DNA from 2 places in the Streptomyces sp. NPDC002265 genome. Region 1 is predicted to be linked to the other one. Evidence: predicted binding sites of a transcription regulator. Region 1 holds the regulator's gene; the other holds the start of a gene.

The links. The regulator HspR, encoded in region 1, represses chaperone genes until heat shock. The targets are predictions, from matches to a motif close to TTGAGNNNNNNNNNCTCAA.
Region 2: a site for HspR is predicted at 1,913-1,931, ahead of lon (endopeptidase La). Genes of this name have one in related genera too.

What each region holds. Positions count from the first base shown of each region.
Region 1 covers NZ_JBEOWS010000354.1:2,350-6,789, reverse strand. The annotation lists gene ABT085_RS38575 (DUF4352 domain-containing protein) at 3-629, shown strand; gene ABT085_RS38570 (sugar ABC transporter substrate-binding protein) at 769-1,866, opposite strand; gene ABT085_RS38565 (heat shock protein transcriptional repressor HspR) at 2,247-2,699, opposite strand; gene dnaJ (molecular chaperone DnaJ) at 2,705-3,886, opposite strand; gene grpE (nucleotide exchange factor GrpE) at 3,923-4,440, opposite strand, start outside.
Region 2 covers NZ_JBEOWS010000125.1:9,033-13,472, reverse strand. The annotation lists gene ABT085_RS22170 (rhomboid-like protein) at 1-739, shown strand, start outside; gene ABT085_RS22165 (GNAT family N-acetyltransferase) at 876-1,658, opposite strand; gene lon (endopeptidase La) at 1,954-4,368, shown strand.

The sequences.
Region 1 (4,440 bases):
CCATGCGTTCCCGTCGTGTCCGCCCTCTCCCCTTTCGGCTCCGACGGCCCGACACTTCCCCTATGCCGAAAGGGCGCCTGCCGAGGGCACTGACATGGACGACACTGGCCGCGGCTCTGACGCTGCCTGTCGCGGGCTGCGACGCGGGGGGCGGGAGTCCGGCGGGTCCGTCGCCCTCCGCGGCCGTACAACGGCCTTCCAGGGCTTACAAGGATGGACACCTCACGTTCACCTTGCTGTCCCTGCGGTGTGGCCTTACGGCTGTCTCGGGATCGCACAGTGAGGCGCAACCCGACGGCCAGTTCTGTGCGATCCGGCTGCGGGTGGAGAACAAGGACCCCGAGTTCCACACGTACGTGGTCGCGCGGCAGCGCCTGGAGGGCGTCGCCGGCCGGCGCGGCCGGGCGGACACCTTCGCGATGGCGGTACGGCGTCAGCACGACCAGGTCGAGATCGGCGGACACGATCTCGTCGAGGTCGAGATCTGGTACGACGTGCCGCGCGACGCGAAGGTCACGGGCGTGCGCGTCTCGGGCGACCGCGACCGGGCCGGCTTCATGGACAGCCGTCCGGTGGAGCACGCCCCGGAGGGCGTGCTCATCCCGATGAAGCCACTCGTGGGCTGGTGAGGCGTCCTGGGACCGGTGAGGTCTCCAGGGGCCACTGAGGCGCGTGCAGGCCGCTGAGGCGCTCGCGGACCGCCGGGACGGGCCTGTCGAGCCGTTCGCGGGCCTGTGAGCCGCTCGCCGGCCCGTGCGGCGCCAGGGTCTACTTGAGGCCGATCGCGGAGCAGGCGGCCTTGTAGTCGGCCGTGCAGATGTCGGAGATCTTGTAGATGCCGTCCGCGACGACGGTGTCCTTGATGTTGTCCTTGGTCAGCGCGACCACGCTCACCAGCAGCGAGGGGATGTTCTTGTTCGTGGGGCTGTCGACCTTGTCACGGGTCAGGGCGTCGAACTGGATGTCGTGACCCTGGATCCGGGCGACGGCCATCTGCGCGGCGGCCTCGGCCTCCTCCGGGTACGACTTGTAGACGCTCATGTACTGCTGGCCGGCGACGATCCGCTGAACACCCGCCAGCTCCGCGTCCTGGCCCGTGATAGGCGGCATGGTGGTGACGCCCGCGGCCTTGAAGGCCTTGATGACACCGCCGGCCATACCGTCGTTGGCCGCGTAGACGCCGGCGATGTTGCTCTTGCCGATCCGCTCGATCGCCTTGGTCATCTTGGCCTGGGCCACGTCGGGGTTCCAGTCCTTGGTGTCCCAGGTGTCGGCGATGACCACCTTGCCGTCGAGCTCGGAGAGCGCGCCCGCCTTGAACTGCTTGGCGTTCGGGTCGGTGGGCGAGCCGTTGACCATGACGATCTTGCCGGAGGAGTTGTCCACCTGCTCGGCCAGGGTGCGGCCCTGCACCTCGCCGACGAGCTCGTTGTCGAAGGAGATGTACGCGTCGATCGGGCCCTCGGACAGACGGTCGTAGGCGATGACCGGGATGCCCGCGTCCTTGGCCTTCTTCACCATGCCCGCGATGGCGTGGGAGTCGACGGCGTCCAGCAGGATGATGTCGACCTTGTCGTCGATCATCTTCTGCATCTGGGTGGCCTGCACGTCCGCGTCGGAGGCGGCGTTGGCGTAGGCGGTCCGGCCCTGGCCGTTGGTCAGGGAGGCGACCTTCGCCTTGATGATCGGGTAGTCGAAGTCCGCGTAACGCGTGTTCGTCTTCTCCGGCATCAGGATGCCCACCGTGACGTCGTTGCCCTTCGTCGGGCTCGCTTCGGCAGCGTCCCCCGATGCGTTGAGCATGCCGCAGCCTGCCAGCGAGAGAGTCATAGTGGACGCGGCCACGGATATGGCGATACGACGCATTCGGGGGCTCACTTCAAGTGCGATCCGGACATGGGTACGACATGGTGACCCAGGTGTCTGAAAAGACAACGCGTCCGCAACCGTCGGCGTCAAGCCGAAGCACTTAACGAGATAGCAACATCATGCTCCGCTTCGCTCACAGTCGGTCGCGAAGGCCCTGCAGATTCTTCACCAAACGGTCTTTTATGGCCCCTTCACTCAATGGAAGTTCACGGAAAAGTAAAGTTTCACACAACCCGTCACTGCTCCGTCAAACCATGATCACGAAGGGTCCCGGCGTCCGCCCGGACCCCGTCGCCGGAGGCACGCGAAGGGGCCCGGGAGATCTCCCGGGCCCCTTCACACACGTGCCGTCGCGTCGTACCGCCGCGTCGCGGCCCTCAGTCCGAGGGCCCCTGCCGCTTCGGCCGCCAGACCACCAGCGCGCTGGTCTGCTGGACCTCCTGGTACGGGACCAGGTCCCGCCGGTAGGAGGCGTGCACCGCGGCCTCGCGCTGCCGCATCGTGGCCGCCGCGCCCTCCAGCGCCGCCTCCATCTCCGCGACGCGGGACTGGAGCGCCGCGACCTGGTTCTCCAGTTCGATGATCCGCTTGATGCCGGCCAGGTTGATGCCCTCGTCCTGCGACAACTGCTGGACGGTGCGCAGCAGTTCGATGTCGCGGGCCGAGTAGCGCCGCCCCCGTCCGGCGGTGCGGTCGGGGGAGACCAGACCCAGGCGGTCGTACTGACGCAGCGTCTGCGGATGCAGACCGGAGAGCTGGGCCGCCACCGAGATGACGTAGACCGGGGTCTCCTCGTTCAGTTCGTACGGGTTACGCCGACGGCCGTCCATCACGCTCAAGCTCCCTTCGCGGCCTCGAACAGCTCCGCCCGCGGGTCCTCCCCCGCGGTCGCCTCGCGATACGCCTCCAGTGCGTCACGAGCATTCCCCGACAGGTCCTTCGGAACACTCACCTCGACGGTGACCAGCAGGTCGCCGCGGGTGCCGTCCTTGCGGACCGCGCCCCTGCCACGGGCGCGCATGGTGCGGCCGTTGGGGGTGCCCGGGGGGAGCTTCAGCGTCACCGGCGGGCCGCCGAGGGTCGGAACCCGCACCTCGCCGCCGAGCGCCGCCTCCGTGAACGTCACCGGCACGGTGACGGTGAGGTTGTCGTCCTTGCGGCCGAACACCGGGTGCGCGTCGACGTGCACGACGACGTACAGGTCGCCCGCCGGTCCGCCCCGCTCGCCCGGCGCGCCCTTGCCGCGCAGCCGGATCCGCTGCCCGTCGGTGACACCCGCCGGGATGCGGACCTGCATGGTGCGCGAGGACTTGGCACGGCCGCTGCCCTTGCACTCCATGCAGGGGTGCTCGGCGATCAGGCCGCGGCCCTTGCAGTCCGGGCAGGGGTCCGTCAGCGAGAAGCCGCCGCCGGAGCCCCGCGCCACCTGTCCGGTGCCGACGCAGGTCGGGCACACCCGCGGGGTGCCGTTCTTGTCGCCGGTGCCGGAACAGGCCTTGCAGGCCTGCTGCGAGGTCATCCGCAACGGGACCGTCGCGCCCTCGATCGCCTCGGTGAAGCTGAGGGTGACCTCGGTGTCGATGTCCTGGCCGCGCCGGGGCTGGGCGCGGGTGCCGGTGCCCGCGCCGCCCCGGTTGAACAGGCCCCCGAAGACGTCGCCGATGCCGCCGCCGAAGCCGCCGGCACCGCCGCCGCCCTGGGGGCCGCCGCCGAAGAGGTCGCCCAGGTCGAAGTTGAAGTTGCCGCCGCCCGCGCCCGGTCCCGGGCGGAACCCGCCGGCACCGAAAAGGGCGCGGGCCTCGTCGTACTCCTTGCGCTTCTTGGGGTCGCCGAGGACGTCGTTCGCCTCGGAGATCTCCTTGAACCGCTCCTCGGCCTTGTCGTTGCCCTTGTTGGCATCCGGGTGGAACTCGCGGGCGAGCTTCCGGTACGCCTTCTTGATCTCGGCCTCGGTCGCGTCCTTGGGGACGCCGAGGACCTTGTAGTAGTCCTTCTCGATGAAGTCCTTGGTGCTCATCCCCGACGTCCCTCCTTCCGCTTCCGCGTCTGAGCGTCAGCCCTCGTCCGGGCCACCGCTCTCCTTGTCGTCACCCGTCTCGGCCGAGTCCTCGGCCTTGACCGTCTGCGCCCCCGGCTGGGGCTCGGCCACCGCCACCCGCGCGGGGCGGATGGTGCGCTCGCCGAACCGATACCCGGGCTGGAGAATCGCCACGCACGTCGTCTCCGTGACGTCCGGCGCGTAGCTGTGCATCAGGGCCTCGTGGATCGTCGGGTCGAAGGGCTCGCCCTCCTTGCCGAACTGCTGCAGGCCCATCTTCGCCGCGACGGTCTCCAGCGACTCCGCGACGGACTTGAAGCCGCCGACCAGCTCGCCGTGATCACGCGCGCGACCGATGTCGTCGAGCACGGGCAGGAGCTCGGTCAGGAGGTTCGCGATGGCGATCTCCCGGACCGCGATCCGGTCCCGCTCGACCCGGCGACGGTAGTTCTGGTACTCGGCCTGGAGCCGCTGGAGGTCCGCGGTGCGCTCACCGAGCGCGGTACGCACCTGGTCCAGCTGGGCCACCAGGG
Region 2 (4,440 bases), on a different contig from region 1:
AGCGCGCCCGGCGGCGGGTCCGGCCAGGGGTCCGGCGGGTTCGGCGTCAGGTCCGGCCAGGGGTCCGGCGTCCGGGCCGGCCGCGGGGGCGCGGCCGTGGCTGCGCCTGCGTCCCTGGCGGCTGCTCCCCACTCCCGCCGGAACGCCGTTCGCCTTCGCCTTCACGGCCGTGCTGGCCGTCACCTCAATGATCACGTCCTACGCCGATCCCGCCCTGGTGCACACCCTCCACCAGGGCTCCAGCACCGACGTGGCGCACCTTGTGCGCACCCCCGTACTGGTCCTGCTGGCCAGCGCGCTGTGGATCGCGGGCGGGGTTCTGTCCGTCTACGCGATCTGCTGTCTGCTCGTCCTCACCGCCCTGGAGCGGCGGATAGGAGGACTGCGCACGGCCGGTGTCTTCCTGCTCGGGCACGTCACGGCGACCCTCGCGACCGAGGTTCCGGTGGGACTGGCCGTCCTGGCCGGCCGTCTCCCCGCCAGTTCCCTGCACCGCCTCGACTACGGCATCAGCTTCGGGGTCGCCGCCGGTGTCGGCGCCCTGACGGGTCTGCTCGCCCCGTGGCTGGGCCGGCCGTTGCTCGTGGTGTTCGCCGCGATGCTGGTGCGCGACCTGATCGGGTTCGCGGACCCGATGACGAACTGGGGGCATCTGATGTCCCTGGCGGTCGGCTGCGCCACCTGGCCGGTGACGCGCCGCTGGCACCGCGGCCGCGCCGCCACCGTGGCGGCGCGGTGACCTCCCGCCGCCCCGCCTGTCGCGGTGGCCGCACGTAAGGACCTTCCTGTCGCGGTGGCCGCACGCAAGGGCCCGCCTGTCGCGGTGGCCGCACACAAGGGCCTGCCTGCCGCGGTGACCGCACGCAAGGACCTGCCTACTGAGGTGACCAGACGTAAGGAGTCGTCGTGGTCACCGCCCGGAAGCCGAGCCGGCGCAGGATGGGCTCGCTGTCGTCGGAGGCGTCCACGTGCAGATGGGGGACGCCCCGGGCGGCGGCGAGCTCGGCGCGGGCGGCCAGCAGGGCGCGGTAGATCCCCCGGCCGCGCCACTCGGGCAGCGTCGAGCCGCCCGCCAGCGAGGCGAAGTCGCTGCCGGGGCGGAAGGTCAGCCAGGCCGCGCAGACCACCTCGCCCCGCGCCTCGGCGACCAGGACGGCGATCTCCTCCGGAGCGCGGGCCACGCGCCCGGTCAGGTCGTCGGCGATCGAGCTCAGGTCCAGGCCCCAGACCGCCGTCTCCAGGGCCGCCACCCGGCGCAGGTCGGCGTCCGCGGTGACCTGGCGCACGGTGACGCCGTCCGGTGCGGCGGGTGATTCCGCCGCCAGCCGCGCCACGGATCCGATGAGGACCGTCTCCCGCGCCTCGGGCTCGAAGCCCGCCGCGCGCAGCCGGTCCGTGAGATCGGCCGGGCTGTCGTGCCCCCGGACCTTCCACTCCACCGCCTGTCCGCGGGCCGCGAAGAAGTCCCGCTGCCGTGCGATCAGCTCGTCGACCTCGCGCCCGCGCAGGCCGCCCAGATCGCGCGGTCCGCTGACGAAGCCGCGGAAGCCCAGGTCGAGGCGGAGCAGTGGGCCGTCGTACTCGTACGCGACTCCGGGCGGCGGGGCACAGCGCAACTGGGCGTCGTAGGCGTCGAGCAGGCTCTGGGTTTCCGTCATGGGGAAGAACGTACGGCCGGGGGACCGGGCACGGGCAACACCTTTTCGCGGGGCGTGCGGAGCGGGGGTGGAGCGGGGGAGCGGAAGGCGGGCGGAACCGCGGGAGGAGGGGAGGCGGGGAAGAGGGGGGAAGCGGGGAGGTGAGGGCGGAAGCAGACGGGGTCCGGCGGTGTTGTGCCGGGTGTCACCCGTTGCGGCGGAGTCGATCGCTCAGAGCGAACACCCGGTGGGGAACATTCGGAGGCTCAGGTGCATTGAGTCGGCATAGCTCAACTTGCATGCCGAAGGGGAGATCATGGCTTCGACGTCCACACCGCTCACTCTGCCTGTGCTGCCGCTCGACGACGAGGTCGTGCTGCCCGGAATGGTGGTGCCGCTCGATCTGAACGACGCCGACGTGCGGGCCGCGGTGGAGGCCGCCCAGGCCGCCGCGCGCTCGGAGCCCGGCAAGCCCAGGGTGCTGCTGGTGCCCCGGATCGACGGGGCGTACGCGGGCACCGGTGTGCTCGGCACCGTCGAGCAGGTGGGCCGGCTGGCCGACGGCGACCCGGGCGCGCTGATCCGCGGCCGCGGCCGCGTGCGCATCGGCGCCGGCACCACCGGACCGGGCGCGGCCCTGTGGGTCGAGGCGACCCGCATCGACGAGAGCGTGCCCGAGCCGCTGCCCGGCCACGTCACCGAACTCGTCAAGGAGTACAAGGCCCTGGCGACCGCCTGGCTGCGCAAGCGCGGCGCCTGGCAGGTCGTGGACCGGGTGCAGGCCATCGAGGACGTCTCCGCGCTCGCCGACAACTCCGGCTACTCGCCGTTCCTGACCACCGACCAGAAGGTGGAGCTGCTGGAGACCACCGACCCGGTGGCCCGGCTGAAGCTCGCGACCCAGCAGCTGCGCGACCACCTCGCCGAGCAGGACGTGGCCGAGACGATCGCGAAGGACGTCCAGGAGGGCGTCGACAAGCAGCAGCGCGAGTTCCTGCTGCGGCGCCAGCTGGAGGCCGTGCGCAAGGAACTGCGCGAGCTGAACGGCGAGAAGGAGGGCGAGGAGTCCGACGACTACCGCGCCCGGGTCGAGGCCGCCGACCTGCCCGAGAAGGTCCGCGAGGCGGCCCTGAAGGAGGTCGACAAGCTGGAGCGCTCCAGCGACCAGTCGCCCGAGGGTTCCTGGATCCGCACCTGGCTCGACACCGTCCTCGAACTGCCCTGGAACGAGCGGACCGAGGACGCCTACGACATCCAGGGCGCCAAGGCGGTCCTGGACGCCGAGCACGCCGGGCTGGACGACGTGAAGGAGCGGATCACCGAGTACCTGGCGGTGCGCAAGCGCCGTACGGACCGCGGCCTGGGTGTCATCGGCGGCCGGCGCGGCGGTGCCGTGCTCGCCCTGGTGGGCCCGCCGGGTGTCGGAAAGACCAGTCTGGGCGAATCGGTCGCCCATGCCATGGGCCGCAAGTTCGTCCGGGTCGCCCTCGGCGGCGTCCGCGACGAGGCCGAGATCCGTGGCCACCGGCGTACGTACGTCGGCGCGCTGCCCGGCCGGATCGTGCGGGCGGTCAAGGAGGCCGGGTCCATGAACCCGGTGGTCCTGCTGGACGAGATCGACAAGGTGGGCTCCGACTTCCGCGGCGACCCGGCCGCGGCCCTGCTCGAAGTCCTCGACCCGGCCCAGAACCACACCTTCCGCGACCACTACCTGGAGGTCGAACTCGACCTCTCCGACGTGGTGTTCCTGGCCACCGCCAACGTGCTCGAAGCCATCCCGGAGGCGCTGCTGGACCGGATGGAGCTGGTCCGCCTGGACGGCTACACCGAGGACGAGAAGGTCGTCATCGCCCGGGACCACCTGCTGCCGCGCCAGCTGGAGCGGGCCGGACTCGGCGCCGACGAGGTGACCCTGGACGAGAGCGCGCTGCGCAAGCTCGCCGGCGAGTACACCCGTGAGGCGGGCGTACGCACCCTGGAGCGGTCCCTGGCCCGGCTGCTGCGCAAGGTCGCGGCCCAGCACGAACTGGGCGAGCGGGAGCTTCCGTTCACCGTCACCGACGCCGACCTGCGCGCGCTGATCGGGCGGCCGCACCATGTGCCGGAGTCCGCGCAGGACCCGGCCGAGCGCCGCACGGCCGTCCCCGGTGTCGCCACCGGGCTCGCGGTCACCGGCGCGGGCGGCGACGTCCTCTTCGTCGAGGCGTCGCTGGCCGACCCGGAGACGGGCGCGGCGGGCCTGACCCTCACCGGTCAGCTGGGCGACGTGATGAAGGAGTCGGCGCAGATCGCGCTGAGCTTCCTGCGCTCGCACGGCGCCGAGCTGGAACTGCCCGTCGCCGATCTGAAGGACCGGGGTGTGCACATCCACTTCCCGGCGGGCGCGGTCCCCAAGGACGGCCCGAGCGCAGGCATCACGATGACGACGGCCCTCGCGTCGCTGCTGTCGGGCCGGCTGGTCCGTACGGACGTGGCGATGACCGGCGAGGTCTCGCTGACCGGGCGGGTGCTGCCGATCGGCGGGGTGAAGCAGAAGCTGCTCGCCGCGCACCGGGCGGGGGTCACCACGGTGATCATCCCCAAGCGCAACGAGCCCGACCTGGACGACGTCCCGGCGGAGGTGCTGGACAAGCTCGACGTGCACGCCGTCACCGACGTCCGCCAGGTCCTGGAGCTGGCGCTCGCGCCGGCCACGAACAGCGCGTCGCCGGAGGTGCCGGTGGCGGCCTGACCCCGGTGCCGGTCGGCGGGCACCGGACGGGGAAGGCCCGGGTCACCGTGACGGTGACCCGGGCCTTCGCCC